DNA from 4 places in the Colwellia sp. SU-HH01217 genome. Region 2 is predicted to be linked to each of the others. Evidence: predicted binding sites of a transcription regulator. Region 2 holds the regulator's gene; each other region holds the start of a gene.
What was found. Region 2 encodes sigma-54, which starts transcription at its own class of promoters, with help from an activator protein. Its sites were predicted from a motif close to GTTGGCACGNNNNTNGNNT; they were not measured.

Region 1 (3,744 bases), on a different contig from region 2:
TGGCGATGAATTAACTCACCAGAAAAACATTAACAATAATGTCAAAATGAAAGATGGCATGATCATCAGAAGCAGCGCAATGTTGTCAGAAGATGAACGTGCAGTTCAAATTCAACAGTAGGTGATTTATGATGCGAAAATTATCAACTAAAATTCTTTGTGCTTTGAGCTTATCGGCAACTATTATTTTGATGAATGGCTGTACTTCAAGCAAAGACAAGCATATTCAATGGCAACGTGTTAAACCTGATGTTTTCCCTGTTATTTTGGGGATTGGTTATGCGCCAATTAGCTTACAAAAATCAGAGCATGAAACGCAACGTATGTTAATGGCAATAAGTGCGTCTAAAGTTGCCGCTTATGCTGAGCTGGCAGAACAAGTATACGGACAACAAGTTAGTGCTAACATGACAGTGGCAGACTTATTGGTGGAAGACAATCAGTTAAGTAGTTCTGTTAAAGGCTTAATACGTGGCGCTAAAGTAGTGAAAAGTTATCCTGTTGGTGATGTTTACACTACAGAGTTAAGTTTAGATTTTGAAAAAGTATATCAACTGTATTTAGCCAGCAGTAATAATAAAGAAATAAAAGAAGTTCGCTATTTTTAGGTTAACGATAGTAAACTAACGAATATCCATCTCATTAATTAGGTGATCTATTTAATGAGATTGCTATAAACAGTGAATGATAAAAAAGTAAGCAGAACTGCTTACTTTTTTTGTTTATTGACTAGTCTATTTATTTCAACTTAGGTAGTTAATTTATTAGCCTAATTTATTAGCCTAAGTTATTCAGCCTCAGTTCTTCAGACTAAGTTTTTTAATCTAAGCTTTTAAGTCTAAACTACTTAACCCTGCGCTTTTCTTACCTTTACCGTCATAGGTTATAGCTGACTTATTATGATTTTCTAGCAGACTGGTTTTCATGCGTTCAACAGCAAGTTGAGACTGCTCAATAATTTGGCCATTTATAAAGTTAAGCTCTTGGCAATGAGTTAATCGGACTTTTATTTCTTCAAGTTCTTGTTGAAACAGTCCCGCAGCTTTATTTTGAGCAAACTCTGTATGCACACTGAGCACGGAGTCTAGAGATTGGATTTCAATTAATAATAGATTTTTTTGCTGGCTAACTTCAATTAAAGCATCAGGATTATGCTGTTGAAGTATTTCTTTTTCAGTGGTTAATAAACTTTCTAAAGTTAGCAATTGTGTTAACTGTTTTTCAACCAGTTGTTGGGCAGTTTGTTCTGTCGTCATTGAGGATTAACCTATAGTACTTAGTCGCTATATAGATATTACAGGTTAAACAAAGATGAATAACAACAACTAAATAGCGTTAAGTCAGTTTAAATTCAAAATTAGCAATACTTGCAGCTAATTTCTCCGGATTAATTTTATAGTCACCAGAAGCAATCGCTTTTTGTAGCTGCTCAATCTTCTTTTGATTAATTGCAGGCTCTGCGCTTGCTTTTTTCTGCAACTCATTAAGCTGTTTAGCTTGCGGTGTAATAGATACTGAATCTTGGCTTGAACGTTTAGTTTGTTCAGTATTATTCAGTGTTTGTGTTGCTTTTTGTTTAACATCACTGTGTTGCTCAAGCTTTTGTTTAACTTGTGTGGTGTTATTCAAGTTGTTGATATTTATAGCCATAATAAATTCCTGTGGCGATTAAGTATTTTTCATCTACCTTGTTATCGGCTAGAGGGTAGATAACTTAAGCTAAATTATAAATTAATTACCACTTTGTTAATAGCCTTTACTTGAGCAGTAATTATTTTACCACTCTGTTTATTTTTTACATTAATTTGTTCGCCAATATTACCACTGCTCAATGCTTCGCCATTGGTTTTAATAGTGAAGTTTTTTGACTGAGCAATAATGGCAACTTGAGAGCCTTCACAAACAATACAAATGTTTCTTAAGGTTAACAACTGCCCCTTGTTCACTCTTCTTTCGGATTTCGTGCCGATAACTTTATTAAGGTCTGTTAAAAATGTACCTCGAATTTTATAGCTATCTTTATAGGCTAATTTCACGTGTGATTTATCTAATAAAGTGCCTTTGTTTATCGATTTTTTAGCGACTATAACTGGTAGCATTGTATTTATTTTTGCGGCTAAATAAATATGCCAGGGTGTTGAATCATCACAACTTATTTTAATATTTACGTTTCTACCATTAAAGTTTTGCGGTATATTTGCTTTTAATTGGGTTTCACAATCATCGAACTCTACTCTTGGATCAATATTAGCGACTTTTATCGTTAGTTTTCCGTTAGGAGGAGAGGCAATATTTTCTATTAAATAATTTTTTGCAAAGCTCTCAATATAGGCATTATCGGTCTTTGCCTCGATAGTTTTCGATAAAAATACTAGAGTTATTGTTAAAAATGTTATAAAAATCTTAATATTGCTCATATTTTTCACAATCTATTTTAGGTAAATTTGAATACTCGTCTATGCTTTAATATAGGCGTAAGCTAAGCTAATGAGAGTACGTTTAATTATATAAATCTAAGTGTCAAAAAAAAGACACTTACGATACTCTTACTTTTATAATCAAGAACTGTGCCGATGTATTATAATCTGTGCAGTCTACAACGAGGTTTATATGGCAGGTATTCTAGACTCCGTAAATCAACGCACCCAAATGGTGGGACAAAATAGACTTGAGCTCTTGCTATTTAAGTTAGTTGGTCGTCAGCGTTATGGTATTAACGTCTTTAAAGTGAGAGAGGTTTTACAATGCCCCAAATTAACTTCACTTCCCAAGCAAGATAAATACATTAAAGGGATAGCGCACATACGTGGTCAAACTATTTCGGTTATCGACTTAAGTAAAGCTACAGGGGGGTCTCCTATAACCGACATGACCGACAGCTTTATTATTATTGCTGAATATAACCGTAGTGTGCAGGGGTTTTTAGTAGCTGGAGTTGAGCGCATAGTCACCCTAAGCTGGAAAGATATAATGCCGCCTCCAGAAGGTGCGGGTAAATCGAGTTACTTAACCGCTGTTACAGAAATTGAAAATGAAATGGTGTCTATTTTAGATGTCGAAAAAATTCTTAATGAAATAAGCCCTGTTTCTACTGAATTAAGCGAAAACGTTGCTGATGAAAGTGTAGGTAGTGATTTAGGTGATAAGTTAGTGATGATCGCTGATGACTCAACCGTTGCTCGAAATCAAGTAAAGCGTGCTTTAACGCCATTGGGTATTAATATGATATTGGCTAAAAATGGTCAAGATGCGTTAGATCAATTACAAGCGATTGAAGCAACATGTGAAAACGGTATTAGTGATAAAGTCGCCTTACTTATTTCTGATATTGAAATGCCTGAGATGGATGGTTACACCTTAACAGCTGAAGTTAAAGCAAATGAACGAATGCGAGATATGCCTATTATTTTACATACTTCTTTAAGTGGTGTTTTTAATAATGCGATGGTTGAAAAAGTGGGAGCCAATGACTTTATCCCTAAGTTTCATCCTGACGAATTAGCCACAGCAGTTAAAAAATGGTTGAAAATGGATTCTGATGAATAACTAAAACCTAGTATTAGTGTTTGTAAATATAAATTAAGTAATGAAGTTACCTGACTAAAGTGAGTGGAATATAGTGTCTGCACGTGAGCTTGATGATAAAAGCTATCATCAATTTAGAGCTTTTCTAGAGCAGCAATGTGGTATTGTGCTCGGTGAAAATAAACAGTACTTGGTGAAAAGCCGGCTAGCCCCTTTAAT
Region 2 (3,744 bases):
AATATCATCAGGATCTTTTGGTAAATTCCGCACATCTAGACTGACGGCAACCGTTTCATAATCGTTAATAACCGTGTGAATAAGCGCAGGAAGTAAATTAACAGGAATATTATCAACGCAGTAATATCCTAAGTCTTCCAACACTCTAAGAGCCACTGACTTTCCTGAACCAGAGCGACCACTGACGATGATAAGTTTCATATTGTTACCTACAATTAAAAAGGGCGTAAAGGTTTATTAACTAACTGATTGTTTGGATAAAGTCGAAGAGTTGCTCGTTATCGCGGCATTTTCTTAATTGCTTACAGTTATTTTTATCACTAAAGAGTTGAGCGATGCTTTGCAGGGTACTTAAGTGTTCTTCACAACAATCCTCGGGAACAAAGAGTGCGATAAAAATATCGACTGGGCGATTATCTATGGCATCAAATTCAATAGGTTGTTCAGTGGTTATTAATACGGCCACTACTTTTTGGTCGCTTTGAATACGCCCGTGAGGGATCGCGATTCCATTACCAATGCCTGTGCTACCCATTCTTTCCCTGGTCATTAGGCTTTCAAGTAACTGGTGCTGATCTAAGCCGGAAATTTTATTAACCGCAATGGAGCAAACTTCTTCAAGAATACGTTTTTTACTATGGATACTCACTAAACAGTGGGTACAGTCTTTGGTTAGGATATCTTGCAACTTCATCATATATTTCTGCGGTTTATCAATATTCATTGGTACACCTTTTTAGTTACTGTCACTGGGTAGGATCAGCAAATAAAAAAGTGATTGTGAGCTTGTGCCAATCTAATGGTGATTGACTTTGCCTTTGTATTTTAAAATTTGTTTATCAAGTTTATCTATTAACAAGTCTATCGATTTATACATGTCTTCATTCGCTGATGAAGCAAAAACTTCACTACCTTTAAGGTGCAAGGTTGCCTCGGCACTTTGCTTGAGTTTTTCTACAGTGAGCACAATGTGGGCGTTATTGATTTGATCAAAATGACGCTCTAATTTAGAAAATTTGTTATTGACATACTCTCGTAGAGAACTCGTGATTTCAACATGGTGGCCAGTAAGATTAATTTGCATAAACGAGATCCTTATTAATTAAAAATTTCAAATAGTATTAAAGTAAACTTTTTCGTTGATTCGAAGGCGGAATAGTTAAAGATTCACGGTACTTAGCAATAGTTCTTCTAGCTACGTTGATCCCTTGATCTGCTAAAAGCTCTGCTATTTTGCTATCACTTAATGGTTTAGACGGTATTTCTGCGGCAATCAGCTTTTTAATTAAGGCTCTGATGGCCGTTGATGAACATTCGCCGCCATTTTCAGTGCTAACATGGCTAGAAAAGAAATATTTGAGTTCAAAAATTCCTCTAGGGGTATGCATATATTTTTGTGTGGTAACACGCGATATGGTTGATTCGTGCATATCAACAGCTTCGGCAATATCATTTAACACCATAGGGCGCATTGCTTCTGGCCCATGCTCAAAAAACCCTTGTTGCCGCTGCACGATACAGTTTGAGACTTTCAATAAGGTATCGTTGCGTTGCTCAAGTGACTTAATGAACCATTTAGCTTCTTGTAAGTTAGAACGAATAAATTGATTATCACTGGAAGATTTCATCGTCCGAGTTAATGCCGCATACTGCTGATTGATAGATAATTTAGGTGCGGTATCAGGATTGAGTTCAACCATCCAACGACCATTTTTCTTTTCTACAGAAACATCAGGAATGACATACTGATCATCACTTTTAATGACCGCATCGCCAGGACGAGGGTTAAGCGTTTGAATAAGACGAATAACTTCCCGAAGTTGATCTTCTTTTAACTTGGTTTTGCGCATTAGTTGGCGGTAATCACGGCTGCCAAGTAAGTCAATATGTTCACTGATAACTAATTTACACTCAGCTATCCAAGGTGTCGACGGTTCAAATTGGTTCAATTGAATCAATAAACAATCGGCAATTGAACGAGCAGCAACACCGATTGGGTCAAACATATTGATACGTTTCAATACCGCTTCAACTTCATCTAATTCGACATCCTCTTTGGCAATACTCTCAAGAATGTCTTCACAGCTTACGGTGAGGTATCCTGCATCATCAACAGCGTCAATTATTGCAGTTGCAATAGCTCTATCAGTGTCGCTAAAAGGAGTTAATTGCATTTGCCAATGTAAATGGTCTTGAATAGAGTCTTGAGTTTCACCTTGGTAGGTGTAATCTTCTGATGGTGCTGAGTTACTGACACCTGAGCTAGCTGTTCCTGCGCTATATGAATCATCCCAAGTTGTGTCCATATTTAACTCATCTGGAATGTCATTCTTTTCCATAGCTTCTGTTGTACTAATTTCATCGATAGTTGGGGTGGAGTCTTCACTACCGTCACTCGTTTTACTTTCATTAGCACTTGCAGAAGGGTTATGACCTTCTTCTATATGATCCGCTTTATTTTCGTTTGAAGCCGGTCCACTTTCATCCACTTCTAATAGTGGATTGCTTTCAAGCGCTTCTTGAATTTCTTGTTGGAGATCTAACGTTGATAACTGCAACAGCTTTATTGCTTGTTGCAGTTGTGGTGTCATGGTTAAATGTTGTCCAATACGGAGTTGTAATGTAGGGCGCATTTACCTTTATAAATTTCCTAGTTAGTTTAAATAAAGCATAGTTTACGTTATTGAGAAAAGGTGTCTTTTCTTAAAATAAATTTACTTATTTGTATTCCATCACTATAACGTGAATTGTTCACCTAGGTATACATCTCTTACGTGTTGATTCGCAAGTATTTGTTCTGCATTACCTTCGGCAATTAATTCACCATGACTTACAATATAAGCGTGTTCACAAACATCGAGAGTTTCTCTGACATTATGATCGGTAATAAGTATGCCAATACCACGCTCTTTTAAATGGATAATAATCTTTTTTATATCGCCTACTGAAATAGGATCAACACCTGCAAAAGGCTCATCTAGTAAGATAAACTTGGGATCGGCAGCTAATGCTCTTGCTATTTCTACCCGTCGGCGTTCACCACCAGATAAACTCATACCTAAATTATCTTTGATATGGCTGATATGAAACTCTTCTAATAAATGTGCGAGTTTTTCATCACGCTCAACCTCTGTTAGTTCTTTTCTAATTTGAAGTATCGCCATGATATTTTCGGTGACGGATAGTTTTCGAAAAATAGATGCTTCCTGAGGTAGATAGCCAATACCTTTGCGTGCTCTTTCATGCATCGGCGATAGAGTAACATCTTCATCGTTCAAGACAATGCTGCCACTGTCATTGGGAACTAAACCGACAATCATATAAAAAGACGTGGTTTTTCCTGCACCGTTTGGCCCTAATAACCCGACAATTTGGCCTGCTGCCACTTTTAAGCTGACATCCTTAACCACTAAACGTTTTTTGTAAGATTTAGCCAAACCATTGGCGATAAGTGTCGCAGTCATATACTAAGGAGTTACCTTTTTTTGAGGTTGTAATACGGTTGAGGTTTTCTCGTTTTGATTGCCAATGGCATCAAGTTTCTCGGTAAGAGTGTTATAAGTAATTTGGCTACCTTTAACTTCACTACCCGCTTGTTGAAGCAGGGCATTCCCCGAGATAACTAATGAATGTATTGCCGGTTCATAGGTAATCTCGTCTGCTTGGAGTGATATTTTACTACCATCAGCTAGGGTTTGCTCGAACCTTGCTGGGTTTCCTTTGGCAACATAAACTTCTTCATCA
Region 3 (3,744 bases), on a different contig from region 2:
ATTATGCGGCTCATAAGTATCCGGAAATTGAGCGGCATGTATCGGTTCAAGCTTCTAGTACAAACTTAGAAACGATAAAGTTTTTTAAAAATAATTTTGATGTACAAAGAATCGTATTACCTAGGGTGTTATCTGTTCAGCAAGTTAGGCAGTTAGCAAAATCTAGTCCTGTTAAGTTAGAAGTGTTTGCGTTCGGTAGTTTATGCATTATGGCCGAGGGGCGATGTTATTTATCTTCCTATATGACAGGAGAGTCACCGAACACCGCTGGTGCGTGTTCGCCAGCAAAGCATGTGCGTTGGCAAGAAACAGAGCAAGGTTTAGAAAGCCGTTTAAATAATGTATTAATTGATCGCTATCAAACTGGTGAGCAGGCAGGTTATCCGACTTTATGCAAAGGGAGGTTTGAAGTCGACAGCAAGGTTTATCACGCCTTAGAAGAACCCACGAGTTTAAATACCTTAGCATTAATTCCAGAGCTTGCCTCAATGGGTATAGTATCAGTGAAAATTGAAGGCCGTCAGCGAAGTCCTGCTTATGTCGAGCAAGTTACCAAAACTTGGCGACAAGCTTTAGATCATTTTAAGCATTTCCCTAATAAATTTGAACTGGCAGAACGATGGATGCAAGCACTGGCTAATTTATCTGAAGGATCGCAAACCACACTTGGTGCCTATCACCGTAAATGGCAATAAGCTCTATTTAATCATCAAGGTAATAATATGAAATTTTCTCTCGGACCTAGTTTATTTTTTTGGCCTAAACAACAAGTGGAAAACTTTTACCATAAGGCTCTCAGTAGCCAAGCAGATATTATTTATTTAGGAGAAACCGTTTGCTCAAAACGAAGAGAATTGAGAGCAAAAGATTGGCTTAAACTTGCCAATAATATGGCGAAAACACTGATAAATGATACTCAGTTTCAAGATAAACAAATTGTTATTTCCACCATGGCATTGCTCGAATCTCCTTCTGAGTTACAAGTAATGAAACGATTATGCGATAACGGTGAATTATTAGTTGAAGCTAATGATCTTAGCGCTGTGCAACTGATGCATGAGTTAAAGATGCCCTTTGTCGCTGGCCCTGCAATTAATTGTTATAATTTATCTACGCTTAAAGTTTTGTTAAAACAAGGGATGATTCGTTGGACAATGCCGGTTGAATTATCAGGTGACTGGCTTAAACAGATCCTAGAGCAAGCCGAAGATGAAAATATAAGAGAACAATTCGAGTGTGAAGTTTTTTCTTGGGGATATTTACCGCTAGCTTATTCTGCTCGTTGTTTTACCGCGCGCTCTGAAAACCGCGCAAAAGATGATTGCCAATATTGTTGTATTAAGTACCCTCAAGGTAGAGAGATGAGAAGTCGTGAGCATGAAAAAGTATTTATACTCAATGGTATACAAACAATGTCAGGCTATCAATACAACCTAATAAATGAAATACCTGAGCTCAATAATTTAGGTGTAGATATTGCCAGAGTGAGCGCTGACAGTGAAAAAGCGTTCAGGCAATTAACACTATTTAGAAAACAGTTAGAACACCCTGTTAAGCAAAAACTTAATTCGGTTAAGGAGTGTAATGGTTATTGGCATCAAATAGCAGGTATGTCAGTCGCTTAATTAAAAAATACGGTTAGTACAAACGACGATATATTTTATTGTACAATTGTGTCAATATAATTTACATAAAGTATTTTAGCTTAAAATTTATCTAATAAATACAGTGTGTTGCAAGTTGGCTTGTTTATTGCTCTTAGTTGAGTGAATTTATTTTTTTAATCTACTAAGAGATAGCAGTAATGAATTTACAAAACATCAAACTTTTTTGCTTAGCATTAGCTTTTACTTGTGCAAATGCTAGCGCAACACTAATTACCCTTGAAACACGCGTTATCGATAACGGTGTTGACTCATCTGATTTTACTAGCTCATGGCTTTCACAAGGCTCAGCAATTACTAGTAATGTTGTTGATAACCTTGATAGTTTTCGTTTAGGTAACAACACCTTTGGTCATTTACAAATTGATTTATCTTTAGAAAGATATACTACAAATTGGGTATTTGATTTTGGTTTAGACGCGGGTTACGGCGCTGCTATTTACGTTGACGGTTTATTAGTTGATAGCCGTACTGATAATTTATGGTGGAGCAACAACTGGAGTAACTCAGATGTTTTCACTGTTTCGTTATCAGATCTTGCTCGTGACAGCCAAGTAATTGATGTTTATTGGGCAGAAGACTGTTGTAACGGTAACAGCTCAATTCGTTTTACTAACGACAATAAACAAACTAACACTTTATCTGTTGCTAACTTAGATGCTGCAAGCATTCCAGAGCCAACAACAATTGCATTATTTGGTTTAGCTGTAATGGGCATTGCTGCTCGTCGTCGCATGGTGTAAATAGCTCAGCTAAAGCACCAAATATTGAGTGCTTATTTCATTTTCCAGTGTTAAAAATCCCTAGCAATATAATTGTTAGGGATTTTTTTATGCCTAGACACTTTTCTTTTTCATAACCGTTATAAATTTCATTGACAGTTTTTCCTATCAGCAAGGATAATAGCGTAAAGCTTCTCTTTACTCGTTATTATTAATTATTATGCGCCTTGATAAATTTATTTGTAAAAGCACCGAACTAAGCCGAAATGAGGCGAAATCATTATTAAAAAGTGGGGAAGTAAGAGTTAACAACGAAGTTGTTAAAAATCCAGCCACCCAAGTTCACGAAAATAATCATATAAGTGTTGATGGTCAAACGCTAACTGCTCGTACTTCTCGTTACATTATGATGAATAAGCCACTCGATACTATTTGCTCAAATGTTGATGAAGTACACCCCTCGCTTTTACACTTTGTTGATGTTGATAAGGCGTTTGATCTCCATATAGCAGGGCGATTAGATGTCGACACGACAGGTTTGGTATTAATTACCGATGATGGACGATGGTCTCATAATATAATTTCACCTAAAAAACAGTGTAAAAAAACTTATCGTGTATGGCTAAGAGACCCACTCGATGAATCGATCATCGAACAATTTAAAAACGGAGTACAATTACAAGGGGAGGCTTCACTAACACGTCCAGCAGAGCTAGTTATAATTGAAGACGGTCAGAATAAAGAAGTACTACTTACTATTACTGAAGGTAAGTACCATCAAGTTAAACGAATGTTTGCTGCGGTTTATAATAAAGTGGTAGGGTTGCACAGAGAGCAAATTGGAGACATTGTTTTACCTGATGATCTTGAGCCTGGACAATGGCGATATTTAACAGCAGACGAAGTGAATTCTGTTAAATAACTGCACTGCTAACTTCCCCCTAAATGGAATTGTTTATGTCAAATACAGCGAATAATCATGCGTTATCCTTGTTAAGAAATACTTTTGGTTATTCAGAATTTCGGGGACAACAAGCTGATATTGTAAGTCAAGCCATCGACGGTAAAGATGTTTTAGTGCTAATGCCAACAGGCGGCGGTAAATCTTTGTGCTATCAAATACCTGCGTTAGTGCGAAAAGGCGTGGGTGTTGTTATTTCACCGCTTATTGCTTTAATGCAAGATCAAGTGGATGCATTGGCCCAAGTTGGTGTAAATGCTTGCTTTTTAAATTCAACTTTATCAGCTTTGCAAGTTAGTGATATTGAAAGCCAGTTAATAAGTGGCAATATCGATATCCTTTATATAGCACCAGAAAGGCTGATTCAGTCACGTACCTTAGCATTATTATCACAACT
Region 4 (3,744 bases), on a different contig from region 2:
TATGGGCCAAGTTAAAATTAGCGCTAAAAACACAACAAATTAGCATTGAAAATCCCTATTCAGAATTTAGTCAGCCAGGCTCTTACAGTTTACAACCAGAAAAGATACCGTTAAAAGTTAAAATTGTATTGCTAGGGGATCCTGAGATTTATTACACCTTGCAAGAATACGATCAAGAGTTTACTGAATTATTCAGAGTGTTAGCAGATTTTGACCGACATTTAGAAAAAACAGATGAAAATTTAGTTGCTTATGCGAACTTAATTAGACAGCGTGCACATAAATATAACTACCCACTTATTTCAGATGATGCGGTAGTTGAGCTAGTTAGATACGCTTTAAGAAAGTCTGAACATCAAGAAAAGATTTCATCAAATATCGTACAAGTAAATGATTTACTCGACGAAGCTAATTATATTTGGTCGAAACAAAAAGGGGACTTTGAGATAACCGCTGAACATATCAACTTAGCATTGTCTGCTAAACAACGCCGTACAGGACGAATGAGTGAAACTTGGCTGAGTGAAATTAAAGAGCGCCAAGTGTTGATCAATACTCAAGGTGGACAAGTTGGTAAAGTTAACGGTTTAACAGTATTAGAAATTGGTGATAGTGTTTTTGGTACTCCAGCAAGAATCACTGCTACAGTTTATGCAGGTACCGACGGAGTTACCGATATCGAACGCGAGGTAGATTTAGGTAAATCTATTCACTCAAAAGGTGTACTGCTGCTAACCGGGTATTTAGGACACAAATACGGTCAAGGGTTGCCTGTGACGATTTCGGCCAATATTGCCATAGAGCAATCTTACGGACATATTGATGGTGATAGTGCTTCTATGGCTGAGCTTTGTGCGTTAATTTCGGCAATTACTCTACTCCCCATTGATCAAGGCATCGCAATTACAGGATCTATTAATCAACACGGTGAAGTGCAATCAATTGGTGGGGTTAATGAGAAAATAGAAGGTTTTTATCGTCTTTGTAAAGATACCGGATTAACGGGAAATCAAGGCGTTATTGTCCCTATGACTAATATGATTAATTTAATGCTTTCTCAAGAAGTTATTAATGCCGTTGAACAGGGAGATTTTTCAATCTACCCAGTTGAAGACATTGATCAAGCGTTAGAAATATTAATGGATAATAATGCAGGAAAATTAAGTCGAACAGGGCGTTACCCTAAAAAATCGATTCATGGTTTAGTGTTAGATAAATTGGCCAATTTCTCAGAAATATTAAGTGAAGAATAATTTATCGTCGTACATTAACGCGCCGAATAGCCACTATTAGCAACCACTAAAATCAGATCCAACAATTGAGGGAGCAATGGTGGTTGGAGTGGCATTATTGTTTTGGTTGAGGTAGTAAACGTAACAGTTGTCTTGATTGAGGTTTTTGCTAAAAGGAAAAATAACAAAACCTCGACCTGTACCAAGGTTGGCGTAACCTCTGCTGTTAAACCAGTTTTGGCCTCGTTGTCTAACACACCATTTTAATGTCGCATCATTACAATTATTGGTGTTAACTTGCGAAATATCCTCAAAATTTACTAGGTGAGTAAAGGTGAGGTTCCAACGGCCATCAGGTAGCTTGCCACGTACTCCAATATTTTGTCCGTTGGCTAATGAGTACCTATTTTGTCTGGCATTCAAATTTTCAGGGCGAGTGATAATCTTTAATGCAACCATCGACTCTGCAGATTTTATTGCGCCTTTCATAGTTAACATGGTCGCTTGAAGTGCGTCATCTTGTATATTAATAAATTTTGGTGCTACCGTTGCTGCTAAAATACCTAAGATAACTATTACAACCACTAACTCTATTAGTGTAAAACCATTGGTTTTCTTTATTTTCTTTATTTTCATTATTTTCATTATTGATTTAACACCACTTAATAATAATTTATAGCGAGTAGGTTTTTTTTACAATACATTTCAACTTTCTAAGTATTTTACTTCTCTATGGTTAACATTTGCACTTAAACCATAATCTTAATTTTTAGCCATCATTTACTAAATCCACCTTAGGATATGCGACATTGGCATTCATTAAATATTTTGCTACTTATTAGTTTAAAAGGCTAAATAGTATGTGTTTTATTACACTTTATTATTTTTGTGTTTTTTAAGTTATTGTTAATAAAGGGGTTAATGTTGGCGTGATAATTGATAATAGTTGTTAACACTTTTTTAAATTATCGAGATAAAACAATGAATTTGACTAAAACTCTGCTGACTATCGCAACTGTCTTTATGCTTAATGGCTGTATTGTAATTGCAGCTACTCCACAAGCTACTGTGCATATAAAAAAAGAATTAACGCTTGATACACAGTCGTTAACGGCATTAGATGTTGAAACAGGTGCTGGGTCATTAACAATAATTGGCGAAGCGGGCTTAACTGAAATAATGGTTAAAGCCGATATTTATACTACCTCTAAAGACGGTGAATACTATGATCTTAGTTTGGACAATTCTGGTTCAACGGCTTATTTAGTTGCCAAAAATAAACGCCATTCTGATTATTGGTCTGTTTCTTCAAGTAATGCTCATATAGATATTGAAATCATCGTCCCTCAACATTTACTCCTTGAGGTAGATGATGGCTCTGGTGGTATCTTAATTAAAGGAATAAATGCCGATGTTTCTGTTAAAGATGGTTCAGGGGAATTAGTTGTTAGTGAAATCAAAGGTAACTTAACGATAGATGATGGCTCTGGACGAATAGAAGTGACTAAAGTGGTAGGTAATGTTGGTGTTGATGACGGTTCTGGAGAAATGAGCTTAACTGAAATTAAAGGGCATATTGAAATAGAAGATGGCTCTGGTGCTATTAGTGTTAATCATGTCGAAGGTAATATTCACTTGGACGATGGTTCAGGTGATTTAATTGTTTCTAATACAAGTGGTATGGTTATTATTGAAGATGGCTCTGGGGATATTGATGTTAATGATATTGGTGGTTTAAAAGTTGTAGAGTCAGGCTCTGGTGGCTTAAGCATTAAAAATGTTAAAGGCGAATTTGAAATTGACAGTTAGTTAATTTGCATAAACGATATAACTCCCAATAAACGAAACTGAATTATATAACTCAGGTTTCGTTTATTGGATAATAATGCGCGAAATTAATTAATATGAGCTTCATTTTGCGCTTTATCTTGCATATACAAGTAGAGTCTGTATAATGCGCGCTTTAGTAAGGAGCTCATCAGATGAGTCTTACTTTATGAGTGGGGTATATACCGCCCAATAGACTTTCCCAAGCTAATATTCCTATGTATTAGCAGAATGTAGCGTAAGAATACGCTTTGAGTCTTCCTGGTGGTTTCCTCGTATTTGTACGCGGGTTACAGGTTGGCTTTTCTAAATTATTTATTTCTAATAAGAAATGAAGTTCTCTAGTATTGTCGCTGACACCTGCCTTGAGAAGATGAAATTAATATGACTGATCAAACCAATGCCGCTATCGGCTTTGACGCTTTAGGCTTGCCTGAAAACTTATTATCTGCAGTAACTACATTAGGTTTTACTGCCTCAACGCCTATCCAAGCAAAAACAATTCCTCACCTTCTTGAAGGTAAAGATGTTTTAGGTGAAGCACAAACAGGTACTGGTAAAACAGCTGCATTTGGCTTACCTGCCTTATCAAAAATAGATACTAATATTAGAAAACCTCAATTAATGGTATTGGCACCAACACGTGAATTAGCAATGCAAGTTGCTGAGGCTATAGAATCTTTCG

Region 1: a site for sigma-54 is predicted at 2,557-2,575, ahead of flgA (flagellar basal body P-ring formation chaperone FlgA). Genes of this name have one in related genera too.
Region 3: a site for sigma-54 is predicted at 1,740-1,758, ahead of AC27G3_RS09065 (CCXG family PEP-CTERM protein). Genes of this name have one in related genera too.
Region 4: a site for sigma-54 is predicted at 2,156-2,174, ahead of AC27G3_RS08525 (DUF4097 family beta strand repeat-containing protein). Genes of this name have one in related genera too.

The regions. Positions count from the first base shown of each region.
Region 1 is NZ_BAAJLX010000002.1:189,083-192,826, reverse strand. It holds gene AC27G3_RS04020 (FlgO family outer membrane protein) at 1-121, shown strand, start outside; gene AC27G3_RS04015 (LPP20 family lipoprotein) at 129-608, shown strand; gene flgN (flagellar export chaperone FlgN) at 825-1,256, opposite strand; gene flgM (flagellar biosynthesis anti-sigma factor FlgM) at 1,336-1,650, opposite strand; gene flgA (flagellar basal body P-ring formation chaperone FlgA) at 1,725-2,417, opposite strand; gene AC27G3_RS03995 (chemotaxis protein) at 2,611-3,546, shown strand; gene AC27G3_RS03990 (CheR family methyltransferase) at 3,620-3,744, shown strand, end outside.
Region 2 is NZ_BAAJLX010000001.1:373,464-377,207, reverse strand. It holds gene rapZ (RNase adapter RapZ) at 1-201, opposite strand, end outside; gene ptsN (PTS IIA-like nitrogen regulatory protein PtsN) at 242-724, opposite strand; gene hpf (ribosome hibernation-promoting factor, HPF/YfiA family) at 797-1,084, opposite strand; gene AC27G3_RS01605 (RNA polymerase factor sigma-54) at 1,122-2,633, opposite strand; gene lptB (LPS export ABC transporter ATP-binding protein) at 2,736-3,464, opposite strand; gene lptA (lipopolysaccharide transport periplasmic protein LptA) at 3,468-3,744, opposite strand, start outside.
Region 3 is NZ_BAAJLX010000005.1:263,759-267,502, reverse strand. It holds gene ubiU (ubiquinone anaerobic biosynthesis protein UbiU) at 1-695, shown strand, start outside; gene AC27G3_RS09070 (U32 family peptidase) at 723-1,625, shown strand; gene AC27G3_RS09065 (CCXG family PEP-CTERM protein) at 1,805-2,407, shown strand; gene rsuA (16S rRNA pseudouridine(516) synthase RsuA) at 2,607-3,308, shown strand; gene recQ (DNA helicase RecQ) at 3,344-3,744, shown strand, end outside.
Region 4 is NZ_BAAJLX010000005.1:143,777-147,520, reverse strand. It holds gene AC27G3_RS08535 (Lon protease family protein) at 1-1,253, shown strand, start outside; gene AC27G3_RS08530 (type II secretion system protein) at 1,290-1,877, opposite strand; gene AC27G3_RS08525 (DUF4097 family beta strand repeat-containing protein) at 2,214-3,041, shown strand; gene AC27G3_RS08520 (DEAD/DEAH box helicase) at 3,444-3,744, shown strand, end outside.